DNA from 2 places in the [Clostridium] scindens ATCC 35704 genome. Region 1 is predicted to be linked to the other one. Evidence: a T-box and tRNA genes for the amino acid it is inferred to sense, from the RefSeq annotation. Region 1 holds a T-box; the other holds one or more tRNA genes.
The links. A T-box is a leader RNA that pairs with one kind of tRNA and senses whether it is charged. The one in region 1 lies ahead of proS (proline--tRNA ligase), so its partner is inferred to be a tRNA-Pro.
Positions count from the first base shown of each region.

Region 1 (8,939 bases):
TTCTGCCTGGTCAGCAATTGCTGCTACTAATTCTGTTTTGTTCATGGATAATTTCCTCCTCTTGTTTACGTATAGAATCCCTTATTTTCAATTCTACAAATTATTCGGCTCCCCATACGCTCATATGGCATGCCTTTAGTTACTGTTATACCTGTTTTCCCTGTATTTGTCAAGGTGATTTCTCAGTTTTTCCCGTATTTTCAGGGTTTTCCCACTTTTTCCCTGACTTACATCATGGTGTTGATCATGGATAAAACTTCTTCTCCAAGCTTGCTTGATTTTTCATCCGCATCCTTAAGGGAACTTCCCTTGATTCCATAATAAAATTTTACTTTAGGCTCCGTACCGGATGGTCTTACGCACAGCCACGCGTCATCCGTCAGATCATAATACAAGACGTTGGATGTTGGAAGCCCGGTCTGTGCCACATCGCCTGTAGCCACGTCTTTGATCGTATCAGCCTGATAGTCTCTTACCTTCAGCACCTTGTATCCGCCTACTTCCAGCGGCGGGTTCTTGCGCAGAGTCTCTAAGATTTCCTGGATCTTCTGAAGGCCTTCGATTCCTTTTAGCGTGATAGACTGGATATCATCCTTATAGTAGCCATACTTGTCATACATGTCCACCATAGCGTCCCACAGGGTCTTACCCTTCGTCTTATAATAGGCTGCAGCCTCGCACAGAGCCATTGTCGCTACGATCGCATCCTTGTCCCTTGCGTAGGTTCCGATCAGGCAGCCATAACTTTCTTCAAAGCCAAAGAGATATGTCCCTTTCCCCGTAGTCTCGAATCCGAGGATCTGCTGTCCGATATACTTAAAGCCGGTCAGGACCTCGATGAGTCCGATATCATAGCCCTTGGCTATGGCATCCGCCAGATTGGAGGTTACAATGGTCTTAATGAGATAGCCGTCGTCCGGAAGGCCGCTGACTTCCTTGCGCTGGCCGATCTCATAGTCTGCAAGCAGGCAACCGGACATATTGCCGGTAAGTACCTTGTACTCTCCTGACTTGGCATCTTTTACATACACTCCAAGTCGGTCGGCATCCGGATCCGTAGCCAGCACCAAGTCGGCATCCACCTCTTTTGCAAGCGCAAGCCCAAGTTCAAAGGCTTCCTTGGCCTCTGGATTCGGATAGGAAACGGTGGGGAATTCTCCGTCCGGCAGTTCCTGTTCCTTTACTACATATACATTTTCAAACCCCAATTCCTTAAGAATGCGCCTTGCCGGAATATTTCCGGTACCGTGAAGAGGACTGTAGACGATCTTCAGTTCCTTTCCTACCGCATCAATGGAGTCTTGATGTATCACCTGTTTCTTAAGTTTTGCAATGTAGCCATCGTCCACTTCCTGCCCGATAACTTCATAGAGTCCGGCCTTCTTTGCTTCCTCAAGCCCCATGGTCTTTACCGTATTATAATCCGTAACTGCCTCAACCTCATCCATAATTCCTTTGTCATGAGGAGGGGTAATCTGTGCGCCATCCTCCCAGTATACCTTGTATCCATTATACTCCGGCGGATTATGGCTGGCCGTAATGTTAATTCCGGCTATGCATCCAAGCGTGCGAACGGCGTAAGACAGTTCAGGCGTCGGGCGCAGAGATTCAAATACATACGCCTTGATCCCGTTGGCAGCAAGGCACAATGCAGCCTCATCTGCAAACTCCGGGGACATGCGCCGGGAATCATACGCGATTGCCACGCCTTTCGCCTGACCGCCATTCTTCATGATATAGTTGGCAAGCCCCTGGGTTGCCTTTCTGACTGTATAGATGTTCATGCGGTTCGTTCCTGCGCCGATGATTCCTCTTAGTCCGGCAGTTCCAAATTCTAGATCTTTGTAGAAACGCTCCTTGATCTCATTATCATCTTCCGCTATGCTTCTTAGTTCATCCTTTGTGTTTTCATCAAAGTATGGATTGCTTAGCCATCCCTCAAATTTTTCACGATATTCCATAGTCGTACCTCCTGTCCTTAATGATTTTATTATACAACAGGAAACTATAAATGAAAAGAAAATATGTCCTCTAAAAACCGCCTCTTTTCTTCTGTCTGCTTAATGGAAGTATTGAGTTTCTCTATACTTTTTATGGATATCCACGCCTTATTTGAATGATAATACGAATTGGCAATCTTCCAGAACTTCTCCGGATAGATCAGGCGTACCTTAAGATATTCCAGCTCTGCATCCGTAATCGGCCTGATCGCGGAATATGCATTGATCATATTATCCCCAAGCCGTTCCTTCCATCCATGTTTTTCCATTACCTTGCGCAGGAAATAATACAGGTCCTCCACCTGCACATCCCTCTTAAACTTCTCAAAGTTAGTGGTGGCAATGCGGTAAGGCTCTTTCTTGTAATTATAATCCCCCTGCACCATCAGTATATTATGGTAGTTATACTCGCCGTGGGTCATACAGCAGTTCTTCACGCTGTCCTGGTAGAGGCTCTCATAGTCCGAATTCTCCAGTTCCGCTATCGCCGCGTCCGCCCACTGGTAGATCTGGTCAAAATGTTTCAGAAACGCGAATTCAAATTCTCCTTTGGGCGCAATACCCCTCATGAACTTACGCACCTTTTTTAATTCCCTGTTATGGCGCAGATACTCATCTTTCAGATGGGCGCCCGCCGTCACATTGCTCCCCAGCTCATGGCACATCAATATATGAAGTTTCGCCAGGTTGCCGGACGCCGCAAGCAGTTCTGCCGGTTTCTTTACATCGCACTCCCGGCCCTTGAACCAGGACTTCAGCATATATCTGCTGCCGTCTTCCAGCGCAGAAAGGCATTCTCCTTCCCTGGTCAATATGATCCTGTCTATTCTTCCATATCCCTGGCTATAAAGATATTCATACAATTCGAACAGCGCAGGGATACGTTTCTCAGACACCCTCACTTCTTTCAGCAAAAGCAGCCCCTGATCCGTGTCGCATAAAATAGCACCCCTGGTTTTACGGGTGCTGATGACTTCTATATTATACTGCTCTAAAACACCTAGTTCATATTCCTGCATACTAATCCCCTGCACTCTATTTTACATATTCTCTCTAACGTATGTCAGGAAAAGAGAAAATATGATTAAGGGCAGGGGATTTTCTTTAATTCAGCCGTTTCAGCAGTTCTTCCTTTGTATTTAATTTCGGATCCTCTATGACCAGTTTCAGCAATTCCTCCAGTTTCTCGCCGATTTTCTTGCCCGGCTTCATGCCTGAGGCGATCAGATCCCGGCCGGTCACCGCCAGATCCTTTAAAGATACGCAGTCGCCATCTTCCACGATCTGGTGGTATAATTCTTCTATCTGATCCAGATTCTCGATCTTTTCCTCCCTCTGATACATACTCTGGGCCAGCACGTCCGCGCGGCGTACTTCCATGTAATATGGGAATAGTTCTTCCCCGATCTGGTTCATGGCCCTGCGCACGCTTTTTGCCGTGGCAGGCATGCGAAGATCATGGCAGCGGACCAGCCTTGTCACTTTGCGTATCGTATCATTGTCGAATTTCAGCCTTCTTAGCACATTCTCGGCAATTCTCTCGCTCTCCAGGGCATGCTTCTTAAAATGGGCGACTCCTGCTTCATCCACCGTCTTCAACGCCGGCTTACCCATATCATGCAACAGCATGGCAAGCCTTAGGATCTTATCTGCGCGGATATTCTTCATGGCATGCAGCGTATGCTCGCCCACACTATACATATGGTGCGGCGTCTCCTGGCCAGTCGTCATCAGCTGGTCGAATTCCGGAAGAACTATCCGCGTCATTCCTAATTCATATGCCTCACGCAGCATTTCCGGACGCTTTGATGTAATCATTTTTACTAATTCCACCTGTATTCTCTCCGCACTGATATTCTGAAGCGTCCAGGCCAGTTCTTTCATCCCCTGCCGAGTGTCCTCCTCTATATCGAATCCCAGCTGGGCCGCGAAGCGCACTCCCCGCAGGATTCTAAGCGCGTCTTCTTTGAATCGTTCCTTCGCGGTGCCAACGCAGCGTATCATCCCTGCTTCCAGATCTTCAAGCCCTCCAAATATATCAACCAGGCCATCCGTTTCATTATATGCCATCGCGTTGATGGTAAAATCCCTCCGAAGCAGATCTTCCCGGAGATTGCGCGTAAAGGTAACTTCCTTTGGATGCCTGCTGTCCTCATATTTCCCGTCGATCCGATATGTTGTCACTTCAAATCCTTCTTTTTCCAGGAGTACCGTAATCGTTCCATGCTGGATGCCGGTATCAAACGTCTTATCGAACAAAGCCTTTGTTTCTTCCGGCATGGCTGATGTCGTGATATCCCAATCCTCCGGCTCCCTTCCCAGGATAGAATCCCGGATGCATCCGCCTACTGCATACGCCTCATACCCATGTTCCTGAAGCGTTCCGATAATTCTGCCTACTTTTTCAGGCAATTGTATAGTTCTATCTTCCACAGCGATATCCTCCAAATAAACTAACTTATCCTATCATATCACATTTCCTCCTGAATTAACAAATCTATGACATTCCAAGACTGTTCAAAGAAAAAAAGAACTGCCATACCAAGGATTTTTCAATCTTGGTACAGCAGTTCCCGATATTCTAAGCACTCTATTTCCTAGTAGGATTTGCCCCAGTATGCCATATGCTTGGCTGGCTTTCCACACCAGATACATTTATCGGAAATCATTTCCTCATCTTCTATCAGACATCTGGTTGCCGCTCCGCCTGTGGCGTACTTCACTTCGCCTTCGCATTCCGGATCTCCACACCAACAGGCCTTGACAAAACCACGGTTAGCCTTGAACTTCTCAACCATTTCATCCATGGTTGTAGCAGTATCAATGTGGCTCTGAAGGAACTCATTCGCCCTGTCATACATATCCTGCTGCTCCTGCTCTAAGATGTCGCGCAGTTTCACTGCAATCTCATCCAGGGATACGACGATCTTTTCACGGTTATCACGGCGGACAACGACCACCTGATTCTTCTCAATGTCCTTAGGTCCGATCTCGATACGAGTAGGAATTCCAAGCATCTCCTGCTCAGAGAATTTCCATCCTGTACTCTTATCAGAGTCATCGATCTTCACTCTGTATCCGGCCTTCTTAAGTTCATCCAGCAGTGCGAAAGATCTGTCCAGCACGCCTTCTTTGTGCTGTGCGATCGGGATGATCCGGCATTCTACAGGAGCCACATGAGGCGGAAGCACCAGTCCGCTGTCATCGCCATGAACCATGATAAGGGCGCCGATACTTCTTGTAGACCATCCACAGGATGTCTCATATACGCTCTGAAGCTGGTTGTTCTTATCCACATACTTGATTCCGAACGCATCCGGGAATCCGCTTCCGAAGAAATGGCTGGTTGCGGACTGCAACGCTTTTCCGTCATGCATCAGCGCTTCAATGGTGTACGTATCCTGTGCTCCGGCAAACTTCTCATGCTCTGCCTTTCTTCCGGATACGAATGGTATCGCAAGCGTCTCCTTGTAGCAGTCCTCATATACATGAAGCATCTGGATCGTGCGTTCCTCCGCCTCTTCATATGTTGCATGGATTGTATGGCCTTCCTGCCATAAGAATTCTCTTGAACGGAGGAAAGGTCTTGTTGTCTTCTCCCAGCGCAGTACGGTATTCCACTGATTCCATACCTTTGGAAGATCTCTATATGACTGAACCGTCTTTGCCCATAAATCACAGAACAGCGTCTCTGATGTAGGACGGATGCATAATCTTTCCTGTAACCTTTCCATACCGCCATGTGTTACCCATGCTACTTCCGGAGCGAATCCTTCGATATGATCCGCTTCTTTTTCCAAAAGGCTCTCTGGAATCAAAGTTGGGAGGTATACGTTCTCTACCCCGGTCTCTTTAAAACGCTTGTCAAGATCCGCCTGGATCAGTTCCCAGATTGCGTAGCCATTAGGCAGGTAGTTCAGGCATCCCTTTACGCTTGAATAATCGCACAGTTCGGCCTCGCGTACGACATCTGTGTACCATTGCGCGAAATCCTCATCACGTGGCGTGATGCTTTCAACTAATTTCTTTTCCTTTGCCATGTTTCTCTTCTCCTTTTCTTCTCTCGCAGGGCCCTTGCCCCACTTTAATTACTGGCGGGAACTTGATTGCCGCAGACAAAAAACGCCGGGCTTTTCGCTCCCTAAAAAGGGACCGAAAAGCTCGGCGGTACCACCCTAGTTAACTGCGACCCTTTCGCAGTTCTCTCATTAACCATTAACGCTGGCAGGACGCTGCACTTTCATGCAGTGGCTCCAAGGCGGGTTCCATGCAGTTCTAAGCGGAAATCTTGCACCAGATGATCCCCTCTCTGAGGCTCGCTTACATGTACTAATCCTCTTCATTGCCAAATGATATTGAATTAAACGTAATTTTAATCTATTGCCACTCATTTGTCAACCCAAAATATTACGAAATCCGCCAAAAGCCTGCCCTATCGAAGCAGCACATAGATAAAAAATGCCAGATACGCGACCAGAAACAGCACGCCTTCTTTTCTGTGTATTTCACGCTTGCTGATGGCCGCCACATATACGATAATGCTTGCCATGATCAGAATCATCGTGTCGTAGACCGCTGTAATATCCAGCACAATCGGCGTTATCGCAGCCGATACTCCCAGTATCAGCAGAATATTAAAAATATTGGAGCCTACCACATTGCCCACCGCAAGGTCATTCTCGCCTTTTCCGGCTGCAACTACGGATGTCACCAGTTCCGGCAGGGATGTTCCAAGGGCCACGATCGTCAGTCCGATGAATGTCTGGCTCAGCCCAAAGGATACCGCAATGCTGCTTGCGCTGTCCACAACCAGATCGCCTCCCCAGATAATGCCAGCCAGGCCCACCAGGATGTATCCCGCGCTTTTTGCCGGACTAAGCAGTTTATAATCTTCCTCTTCTTCCATCACCTCGTGCCTGGAACGCAGCGCTGTCTTGACCGTCGCATACAGGAACACGGCAAACAATGCAAGAAAAAGCAGTCCGCCCCATCTGCCAAGAACATATTTTCCTTCCCCGCTCAGTACCTTTGTAATCGAGAAATCGGAATTCAGAAGCAGCAGAATCACCGCTATAAAGATAGAAAACGGGAATTCCTTTTTCAGCAAAGACCACTTGGCCCGGACAGGATTCACCAGCGCGCAGCACCCAAGCACCACCAGCAGGTTGAATATATTCGATCCCAGCACGTTGCTGACCGCCAGATCATTATTTCCCTTGATGGCCGCTGTCACGCTGACCGACAGTTCCGGCATGCTTGTCCCAAATGCCACTACCGTAAGCCCTATAATAATCGATGGCACCTTCAAGAGCTTTGCCACGCTGGAACTGCCGTCCACAAAATAATCCGCTCCTTTGATCAATAATATAAATCCCAGAATCAATAGTAAATAATCCATTTTTCTGCCTTCCCCTATTTTTATTTGCATATTTTAATCCACTATGTTTAAATGATAAGAGTGAAAAGTCGCAAAGTCAAGGAGAATTCATATGAATACCAAGCGCATAGAAATCTTATATGAGGATTCCCACATACTGGTGTGCATAAAACCTCACGGGGTCCCAACCCAGAGCAGGCGGGCAGGCACGCCCGATATGGAAAGTCTTATTAAGAATCATATCTGTCAGTCTGCCCCGGAAAAAGGCGAGCCATACCTGGCGGTCATCCACCGCCTGGATCAGCCCGTAAAAGGAATCCTGGTTTTTGCCAAGACGCCCTTTGCAGCAAAGGAACTAAACCGCCAGCTGCAAAGCCATGGCTTTGGAAAATATTACCGTGCTTTGGCGGATGGCCATCCCTCTCAGAAAGAAGGCACGCTGGAGGACTATCTCATAAAGGATGGGCGCACCAACACTTCCCGTGTCTGCGTTTCCGGCACGGCAGGAGCCAAGCTTGCCCGTCTTCATTATACCGTTGTAGAACAGGGGCCTTTCCTCTTTGACCAATCCAAAGACGATGATGCGCCACGGACAGAACTGGATATCAGGCTGGATACAGGCCGCCATCATCAGATTCGCGTGCAGCTGTCCCACATGGGCTGCCCCATCGCAGGCGATACCAAGTATAACCCAAATGTGCATAAGGACGAAGGCTGGCAGAACATCTGCCTGTGCGCCTACCGGCTGGAATTCTTACATCCCAAAACACATAAAAACATGACGTTTCATTTGTTAGGCTAGATACTTTTTCGGTCGCCGCAAATCAAACAGGGCATGCATTCTTTATGCATACCCTGTCCATCTTAATATTTCTTATTCTTCCTCTTCATTCAACGCTTCTTCGTATCTCTCAAGAATAATACTCTGTATACGCTCTCTGGTCACTGAATTAATTGGATGCGCAATGTCTCGATATTCCCCGTCTAATGCTTTTTTACTCGGCATAGCAATAAAGAGTCCTTTTTCACCCTCAATGACCTTGATGTCATGTACTACGAATTCCTCATCCATAGTAATTGATACTACCGCCTTTAACTTTCCCTCTTTTGCCACTTTACGCACGCGTACATCCGTGATTTGCATTTTCCTCTAGCCCCTTTCTTTACAAGCCGCTGCACTATAGTGCATACCTCTCGTTCTTTTCCACAACTACTTTCACACCATTTTCCCCAACATGACGTGTATTGGCTCTAATCGTGTCACGACTTTCTACAATACAATTCTCGATGTATGTATTGTCCCCGAGATAGACGTCGTTCAGAATGATTGAATTCTTAATAACACAGTTATTACCGACAAACGTCTTCTTAAAGAGGATAGAATTCTCTACCGTACCATTGATAATGCTTCCACTCGCTACCAGGCTGTTCTTAACCACTGCGCCGGGATTGTATTTTGCCGGCGGCAGGTCACTTACCTTAGAGTAGACATCCGGATGCTGCTTGAAGAAGTAATTTCTTACTTCCGGCTTCAAGAAATCCATGTTGGTCCGATAATAAGC
Region 1 covers NZ_CP036170.1:1,262,149-1,271,087, reverse strand. Annotated here, with positions in the region: gene HDCHBGLK_RS06535 (HU family DNA-binding protein) at 1-45, opposite strand, end outside; gene HDCHBGLK_RS06530 (phospho-sugar mutase) at 228-1,961, opposite strand; gene HDCHBGLK_RS06525 (CotS family spore coat protein) at 2,006-3,019, opposite strand; gene HDCHBGLK_RS06520 (CCA tRNA nucleotidyltransferase) at 3,105-4,433, opposite strand; gene proS (proline--tRNA ligase) at 4,598-6,040, opposite strand; T-box leader at 6,145-6,352, opposite strand; gene HDCHBGLK_RS06510 (calcium/sodium antiporter) at 6,433-7,398, opposite strand; gene HDCHBGLK_RS06505 (RluA family pseudouridine synthase) at 7,490-8,179, shown strand; gene spoVG (septation regulator SpoVG) at 8,252-8,521, opposite strand; gene glgD (glucose-1-phosphate adenylyltransferase subunit GlgD) at 8,556-8,939, opposite strand, start outside.

Region 2 (8,939 bases), 390 kb from region 1:
CTGCAAGCAATGGCATGTCCATAATATAAACCTGGGCTCCCTGAAGCATCGTCCCCCAGGAGGCCTTTGGAAGCTGAACCCCGAGTCCCATGAAACTAAGCGCGGATTCTGTCAATATCGCCCTTGCGACAGCCAGACTGCCAGCCACAATAACGGAAGAACTCATATTGGGAATAATATGTCCGAATATAATCTGCGCATGGCTGGCACCCAGGTGCTTTGATGCAAGCACAAAATCTCTTTCCTTCAAAGACAATGTCTCCGCTCTTGTTATCCGTGCAATCTGGCACCATTCAAACAGCCCCAGAATAATAACCATTGACCATACTTTTGGAGGAAACATGGAATTGATAACAACCATAAATAAGAAACTTGGAACTGACATAAAAATGTCAGTAAAGCGCATCAAGAACATATCCGTCTTGCCGCCCATATATCCGCTGACAGTACCAATCACCGTGCCAATTATTGTTGACAAGAGCATGGACAAAACGCCGACCGATAATGAAATCCTTCCGCCATATAAAGCCCTTGTAAAATAATCTCTCCCAAGTTCGTCGGTTCCAAACCAATGCTCCCTCGACGGCGGCATCAATTTCTGCATAAGATCCTGCTTATCCGGATCATATGAGCTGAATGGGGCAAAAACAGATGCCAGAATGATCAGAAGCAAAATAATGCTGCAGATCATTGCAAGCTTATTTTCTTTCAGCGAATGAAGTACGTCTTTTACGAGGCCCCGCTCATAACTCGCCGCTATCTGTTCTTCTTTTTTTTCTATCCTTACAAAACTGTCTTTTTTTATTACATAACCTATACTCTTATCCATTGTCTCTGCCCATCCCCTGTCTGATTCTGGGATCCGCCACTGCATATAATACATCTGCGATCAGATTCCCAAGAATTAAAATAATGCAGGAAAACATAGTGTATCCCATGATCAGCGGGAAGTCCCTGTTTCCTACCGCATCCATCGCCAGTCTTCCGATTCCCGGCCACGAGAATATTGTTTCTACCACAAATGACCCGCATACCAGCCCCGCAATATTAATGCCTGCCAGCGTGATGATTGGCAGAAGACAATTCTTAAGGACATGCCTGAAAAGAATTTTCCGCTTTCCGGTACCTTTTGCCATCGCTGTCTGTACATAGTCTTCTTCTAATTGAGAAATTGTATTTGACCTTATGTATCTGGTGAAAATTGCCATATTATTCAGACTCAGCACAAAAGCCGGCAGAATCATATGCCATAATAAATCCGCCGCTGTATTTACATTCACCGTATGCATCCCCCCGCTGGGAAGCAGGTGCAGTTTCAGGGAAAACAAAATAATCCCAATCATTGCCAGCCAGAACGGCGGAATTGATATTCCCAAATAGGATATCAGGCTGATTATATTATCCGATCGTTTATTCTTTCTGAGTCCTGCCCATAGTCCCAATGGAATCGCAATCATAAGCGAGAATGCCAGCGCCGTCCCCATCAGCATTAAAGTTGCCGGCAGCCGCTCGGCAATAATATCGACTACCGGACGGTTCTGATGTATGGATGTTCCAAGATCGCCACGCATGATATGCGACATCCAGCGGAAATACTGCTGTGCCATCGACCCGTCCAACTCATATTCTTCTTTAATATCCTCAATCTGTTCTTCCGTCATTCCCGGCCTTACATAATTATCAATCGGATCTCCCGGCGAAGCCTGAATGATAAAAAAGGAAAATATACTGACCAGGATAAGAACCGGTATTAATTCTAACAGACGCTTTAGTATATACTTTTTCACGTTTTATCGTCCTCACACATATTATGATCTACTGTTTCCAGAAGAAAAGACCGCCTGAAAGCAAACGGTCTTTTCGATATGCCTATTCCATTGTAATCTTCAGGTAATCCTCGAAAATCGGGACTCTCTTTATTTCATCCAGACCTTTAAATTCCTTCCTGACCGCTATGACATAATTCGTATTGGCCATCGGATACATAGCGTAATCCTCATTCATCTGAACTTGAAGTTCTTTATAATACTGTTCGCGCTCTTCTGCCGTTAATGCCTGGGATGCTTTATCCCATAACTCATTCGTCGCATCGCTTACATAAAATCCATTCGAAACAAGATCGCCTCTCCAACTCGTCATCTTGGTGGCCGGATCAGAGTTCAATTGATCCATGCCATTGGTGGCCATATCCCAAGAAGTATCTTCTACAGTCTCTCCTGTAATCCACGCCGCAAAAAGATGCGTAAAAAATTCGCTTCCTTCCAGTCCCTCAAGTTCAACTTCTACGCCAATCTCCTTCAACTGCTGCTGAACGATCTGTGCTGTCTCTTTCATATTCGGCCTTGCCGTATTATAGATATAATGCAGCGGCTTGTCGGTTAATCCTGATTTTTTAGCAAGTTTTTTTGCTTCCTCAATATTCTGCTTATATCCTTCCATCTCGTCATTATAGTAAAGATTCTCCGGAGAGCAGAAGTTTTTTGCCGGTATAGCCAATTCTTCCGAGCCATAAGCTCCTGAAATAATATCGTCCACATTAAGCGCAAGGCAGATTGCCTTTCTGGCGTCCAAGTCCTTCATCGCAGGACTCTGGTAATTAAACGCCATGTAATTCAGACGTGCTTCCGGTATGTTGTAGACCGTATAGTTATCATCTGCTGAATATTTATCCAACTTTGTCTGGTTCGTAATCCGCATCATAGAGATTTCCCCGCTCTGAAGCGCTGCTTCCTGCGCGCTTTCATCCGGCATCAGTTTTATAACTACTTGATCAAGGCTTGCCTTTCCTCTATAGTAGTCGTCATATCTCTCATAGACGATAGAATCGCCTTCTTTATATTCTTTTAGTTTAAACGGGCCCGAACCCACCGCTTTATTCAAGTTCTCTGTATCATCTTTTATTGTCGTCTCTCCACCGAACACATGCTCTGGAATAATCTGTATCCTTCCAAATTCGCTTTCAAATGCGCTGAACGGCTCCTGCAGCGTAATATCTACCGTCAAGTCATCCACCTTCGCTGCAGATATCGTCTTGCCGTTATATGTAACGCTTTCAGATGAATCGCTGGTATTCGCGGGATCTAGCAGTACATTTACCGTATAGACAACATCGTCAGCGGTAATTGCTTCTCCGTCATGCCACGTAAGGCCATCCTTTAATTTCATCTGGTAATGGCATCTATCATCCGCAGTCGCTTCCAGACTTTCAGCCAGATACCATCTTGTCTCGTCCTTAGTTACAATAAATAGCGGGTCAAAGCACGGTGCCGATGCAATAAGCAAATCATCTGCCCCGTATACATTATAGGGTGTCAAAGATGCCACCGTATTCGTATTGATTGGCACGATAAAGGTTCCGCCGCCTTCTCCTGACGCCTCTTGTTTGTCTCCTGATCCGGAGTCTTTACTGCTGCCGCACCCAACAGCCATTGTCATCGCCATTGCTGCGATAAGCAAAATAGAAACTATCCTCTTCTTCATGACTTTCCTCCTGTGTATTGTTCCATATCAGTATAATCCCCTCCTAAAGGGGTGTCTAATTGAAATATCGCATATAATTATTGAATCAGTCTATATTCGCAGAATATTACAAAATTCTCCAACTAAAAAACTGCACTAACTGTTCAAGATTCAAGTAGTGCAGTTATAACCGCTTCTATTATTCCGCCTTCAGCGCCGCCATCGTAATATAATTATAAGGCTGGTTAAAATGAGGCAGGAAGAACAGATCCAGAAGCTTCAACTTGTCAATCGTAACCTGCTCCTGTATTGCAAGGGAGAACATGTGGATCCCCATGGAAATATCATATTTCGAGCACATCTGGGCACCCAGGACGATCCGAGTCTTCTTGTCATAGACGATCCGGATCCGTACCTTCTCGTTGCCGCTTTCTATGAACCCTGCCTTCTGCCAGTCTTCATAGTCAGCCGCAGCCGCCTCATAGCCAAGTTCCAGCGCCTTCTTCAAAGATATTCCCGTGCTCACCATGTTAAGCCCCCAGATGCAGATCGCGTTGGAGCCCTGCACCCCTGCTGATTCAAGGGGTGTTCCGCACGCATTGTGGGCAGCGATAATGCCAGATCGCACGGCATTGGTAGCAAGGGCAATGTAGTCCTTTCTCTGGGTCGCATTGTTGAATACCGTCGCGCAGTCTCCGATGGCATATACTTCCGGCCTGCTGGCCTGCTGATGCAGATCTACCAGGAATGCCCCATTACGGAAAAGTTCCAGGCTGCCATCCGCATATTGGGTATTGGGACGAAATCCGATGCAAAAAACGGCCATATCCGTATCATAAGAATCCTTGTCTGTCACTACCCGCTCTACGAGTTCCTGGCCTTGTATTTCCTGAACCATCTCTCCAAATGCAGTTCTTACGCCGTTTTCCCTTAAGTTTTCTTCCATGATCTTACAGAATTCCGGATCGTAATAGGCAGAAAGGCAGGTATCCGCACAGTCCACCAGGGTGGTCTTACGCCCGTTTCTTGCAAACGCCTCCGCCAGTTCCACGCCGATATAACCGGCTCCGATAATCGTCACCTTTTGAATAGATGGATCTTCCAGTTTTTCAATTACATCCGCTGCATTCTGGTACAGTTTGACGAACTGGACATTCTTTAGCTCCATTCCCTTCACCTTGGGTTGGATGGGAAGGGATCCTGTGGCAAGGATCAGCTTATCATAATTTGCCTCTATCTCCTCGCCTTCCTTATCCATTGCATATACCGTCTTTTTCTCAAAATCGATCCGGGACACCTTTGTCTCCAGGAACACTTTCGCCCCTTTTCCCTCCAGCGTCTCCTTGTCCGAATAAAACAGGCCCTCCGGCCCGCTGATCTGTCGCCCGATCCACAATGCCATGCCGCAACCCAGAAAACTGATATTGGAATTGGCGTCAAACGCAGTCACATCCTTATCCGTATAATTGTCCAGAATGGTGTTCAAAGCTGCCGTACCTGCATGGTTCGCTCCGATTACTATGATTCTATCGCTCACTTTCCTATACCTCCCGCCATGGACGCAATATGCCGCGCCCACACAAACTATTCTTAGTCTGCGCCGCTTTTGGGAAGTCTATACAGATAAATACTGCCCGTTAATACCTATACATATTGCTTCAGGTCTTCCATAGCCTTGTCGTCAAATTTAGACTTATCAATTCTGGCGTGCTTCAGATATTTCCGCCAGATTAGAATCAGGACAAATCCCGCCCCGATTACTGCCGTCAGGAAATAGAAGAAGTAGGGGTTAAGCGCCATGCAGGCAAGAGCTAAAAAGCCTATTTATAGACAATATAAATCGGCTCAAACGACGCAATACTTTAGTGGGCAAAATAAAATAAAAAAAGTTGAAAAAAAGGGTTGATTTTTGATAAATATTTGGTATAATATAACATGTTCGCTGGAAAAACATTGCGGATTGGTGTAATGGCAGCACAGCAGACTCTGACTCTGTTAGTAGAGGTTCGAGTCCTCTATCCGTAGTTCCTTGGCAGGGGCGCCGGGTATCTTGCAGGACAAGATGTCCGGTTACATTTTCGGAGTGTGGCTCAGTTTGGTAGAGCGCTACGTTCGGGACGTAGAGGTCGCAAGTTCAAATCTTGTCACTCCGACTTGAAGCCAAGGCTTAAATAAAGGGATTGCATGAAAATGCAGTTCCTTATTTTTTTATCAAAATTGTTGCCTAAGAATTTTTATATAAGACAATATCAACTAGGGATGATCAAGCCAAAACTTAAACAGATACAAAGAATAGCAAATTTACGCTCCGAGGCCTTATTGATGATATTATTAAGATAATTCGAGCAACTTGCCTCGGAGTATTGTACTAACGGAATATTAATGAATTCTACCTTATCGTGCCTTGTCTCTGCCGTTATTCTGACAATCCCGGCTTGTATTCATGATATTATCCTTTGAATTCCTAGAAACAGTCGGGGAGGATAGCGCTTTCTCATGTGCATCCATTGTGGCCATCTTGATTTTTTCCTGCATAGTCTTTGTCGTTGCATATACAATATCTTTATAACCTTCATCGCTTTTATATTGTGGCATCTGTACGAAAAGTCCTTTTTCGGATTCTTTGATCAGAATTCCTTTTATCGTTAAGCCCAGTTCAGAAATCCTGGCCGTTGCTACTCCTTTCAGCCTTACCGCGTGATTTTCTTGATTTTGGTCTTTTATTGGTGTGACCCTTATCTCCACCTCTGGCAATCCTACATCTTTTAGCAGTTCCATTTTCATTGCGGAGAAGATTGCTGCATCTATCTCTTTTCGGGCTTCCTTGTCATGTGGGAAGACAATGACTTCGTAACCATCTTTTGTTTTTCTTTGCGGATATGACACGAAGGATTTTTCTTCGCCGGAAGTCTTGTCCGTATATTTCATTACCCGTACTGGAAACTTGATACAATCGCCAATCTCTACCCAGCCGGATGCCACAATCCCTGTCTTCTGCATCGCATCTTCGCTATGCAGTTTAATCTGTGTCTCTATCTTCATAATATGCACGCCTTTCTCCTATCTAGTTTTATTGCATCTTCTAATGGTATTTTCGTAACCGTCAAATATGATTGTGTATGGAAAAACCGCTAACTTCCTGTTATTCTTGAAAGTTAGCGGTTATCGACATATTTTTTATATGATTGGATCCCATGGCAGATAGTCTTCCAAGTATTCTGGATACTGCATAAATGCAGATCCCGGGATGTCTCCAAGGATATACTGGATATATTTTCGTGGATTCAATCCATTTGCCTTGGCAGTTTCTATCAGTGTATAGATTCCAGCACTGGCTTCAGCTCCTTGGGGACTCTGTTCTCTGCAAGATTGTTGGAAATCGAGCAGTTCCCATCCAACAGATAATTCATCAAACCTGATTTCTGATTGAACGCATAGGTAAAGGCTTCTCCGAGTTTCGACTTTGGCAGCATCCCAACAGATACCTTTTCTGCCCATGACCAGAAAGCCTCTAATACGGGGCTTTCCTGTATCAGACGCTGTTCTTTTCTTGTTTCAGATGACAATACTTCCAGTTTAAAAAGTCGGTTGATATAGCGGATTGCCTGAGCCGGTATGGTTTCCTGCGGATTGGCGACATCTTTCGCAAGGGCATCTACAAAATATCTTCTCAAATGCGTCCAGCAGAAACATCTGGTGATCCCCGTTACCTTTTCATATCCTTTATAGGCATCCGTATGGATATATCCGGTGTAACCTTTCAGGAACTTCCGAGAAAATGTTCCGCTTCTTCCAGGCTGATAATCGAACATTCGAATTGGCTGCTCACTATTTTTTATGGAACAGTACACCCACATGTAGGAATCCGTAGTATTTCGTCCAGGTTCTCCAAGTACCTGGATCGGTGTTTCATCGATAAGCTCATATTTCTGACGGATGACCCAGGCTACCGTAGACGGGGATGCATAAGAATGCTGGATTACCGGATAAGGCATAGGGGATTTTTCCATATATCCCCTTCCTTCTTTACGGCATTTCCGGCACTCGAAAGTTTCACGGTAATAATCGATCACACGGACTTTTGCCGGAATAAATTCAACTTCCGTGCGGACGAATTCTTCACCGACAGAAACCAGAGGTGTTCCGCATTTCTCACAGAAACGGTCTTCCTGTGCAAGCGTACACAGTTTTTTCTCATGAGGAATGTCTTTCAAGAGTTTTTCTCGCTGTCCTTTGAATTTCCGGCGGCGATAGGATGCGACATCTTTAAGATCAGGTTCTGTGGCAGATGGATCCGCAGAAGTTTCTGCTTCATCAAAAAGAGACAACTGCACCACATCCACAGCAGCCCCTAAAGGGGCTATTTCAGTGCTTCCTTACTCCGGCGCAGCCCCAAAAGGAGCTTGCTGGTTTGCTTTGATTTCCTGCTACCACTCCAAGTGGTTTATTTCTTGTTTTTCTTCACCGGCTCACCCGTAAACGGGTCGATATACTCTACTAACGACATCTGGTCGTACTCTAAATCTTCTTTTAATTGATTTTGAATGTACGCTTTGATTGCAGCGATATTCTTCCCCACTGTATCTACATAATATCCACGGCACCAGAAATGTCTGTTTCCATACTTGTACTTTAAGTTCGCATGCTTTTCAAATATCATTAGCGAACTTTTTCCTTTTAAGTATCCCATGATTTCTTTACTGAATATTTCGGTGGGATCTTCACCAGCATATGGATATGATCGCTACAGCATTCTGCTTCGATTATTTCTATCCCTTTTCTTCTGCATAATGTTCCCAGTATCTGTCCCACATCTGCCTTTATGTCTTTGTAGATTACCTGACGGCGATATTTTGGTGCAAAAACGATATGATACTTGCATTCCCATTTTGTATGAGCCAAACTATTTACGTCCATTCTTAGGATCTCCTGTGCTGTTTTATTTGTGGTTTTGCAGACCCACTTTTATTCTAGCACAGGAGTTCATACTTATATCTAAAGATCTGCCCTCCCCCTGCATAGCAGGGGGTTTATTTTTACTGTGACACAAAACAAATCGGCACACGGTTATGAGCCATGTGCCGATTCGCTACAATACTTACATTTTTAAATATTTACAGATTTTTTAGCATATACCTGTTCTGTGCAGTTGCGTTTAAGTAAACGATAAATTACACAACACATAGGGATAATCATGACAAGGGAAACCATATTGAGGATAAAAACTCCTGTCTCCGAAGAGATAAAGCTTTGTATCGCACCGATAAGGTTGTTTGCCACATGTACGAGAATCGGGTACATAAGGTTATTCGTCTTCTCGTAAATTATGGCAGCAACTATTCCCATAAAGGTAGCGTAAACAGCCTGAACCATATTCATGTGATAGGCTCCGAACATTGCCGCAGACAGTATGATCGGAACCCATCCGGGGATAATCTTGCGTATAGATCGGAATACTATTCCACGGAAAAGAATCTCTT
Region 2 covers NZ_CP036170.1:1,656,983-1,665,921, reverse strand. Annotated here, with positions in the region: gene HDCHBGLK_RS08575 (ABC transporter permease) at 1-829, opposite strand, end outside; gene HDCHBGLK_RS08570 (ABC transporter permease) at 822-1,787, opposite strand; gene HDCHBGLK_RS08565 (ABC transporter substrate-binding protein) at 1,870-3,480, opposite strand; gene nox (H2O-forming NADH oxidase) at 3,659-4,996, opposite strand; tRNA gene HDCHBGLK_RS08555 (tRNA-Gln) at 5,414-5,484, shown strand; tRNA gene HDCHBGLK_RS08550 (tRNA-Pro) at 5,539-5,612, shown strand; gene HDCHBGLK_RS08545 (septation protein SpoVG family protein) at 5,854-6,501, opposite strand; partial or broken gene tnpC (IS66 family transposase) at 6,637-7,790, opposite strand; partial or broken gene tnpA (IS200/IS605 family transposase) at 7,904-8,376, opposite strand; gene HDCHBGLK_RS08530 (CPBP family intramembrane glutamic endopeptidase) at 8,566-8,939, opposite strand, start outside.
Region 2: it encodes a tRNA-Pro, which carries the amino acid that the T-box ahead of proS (proline--tRNA ligase) is inferred to sense. The anticodon was not compared.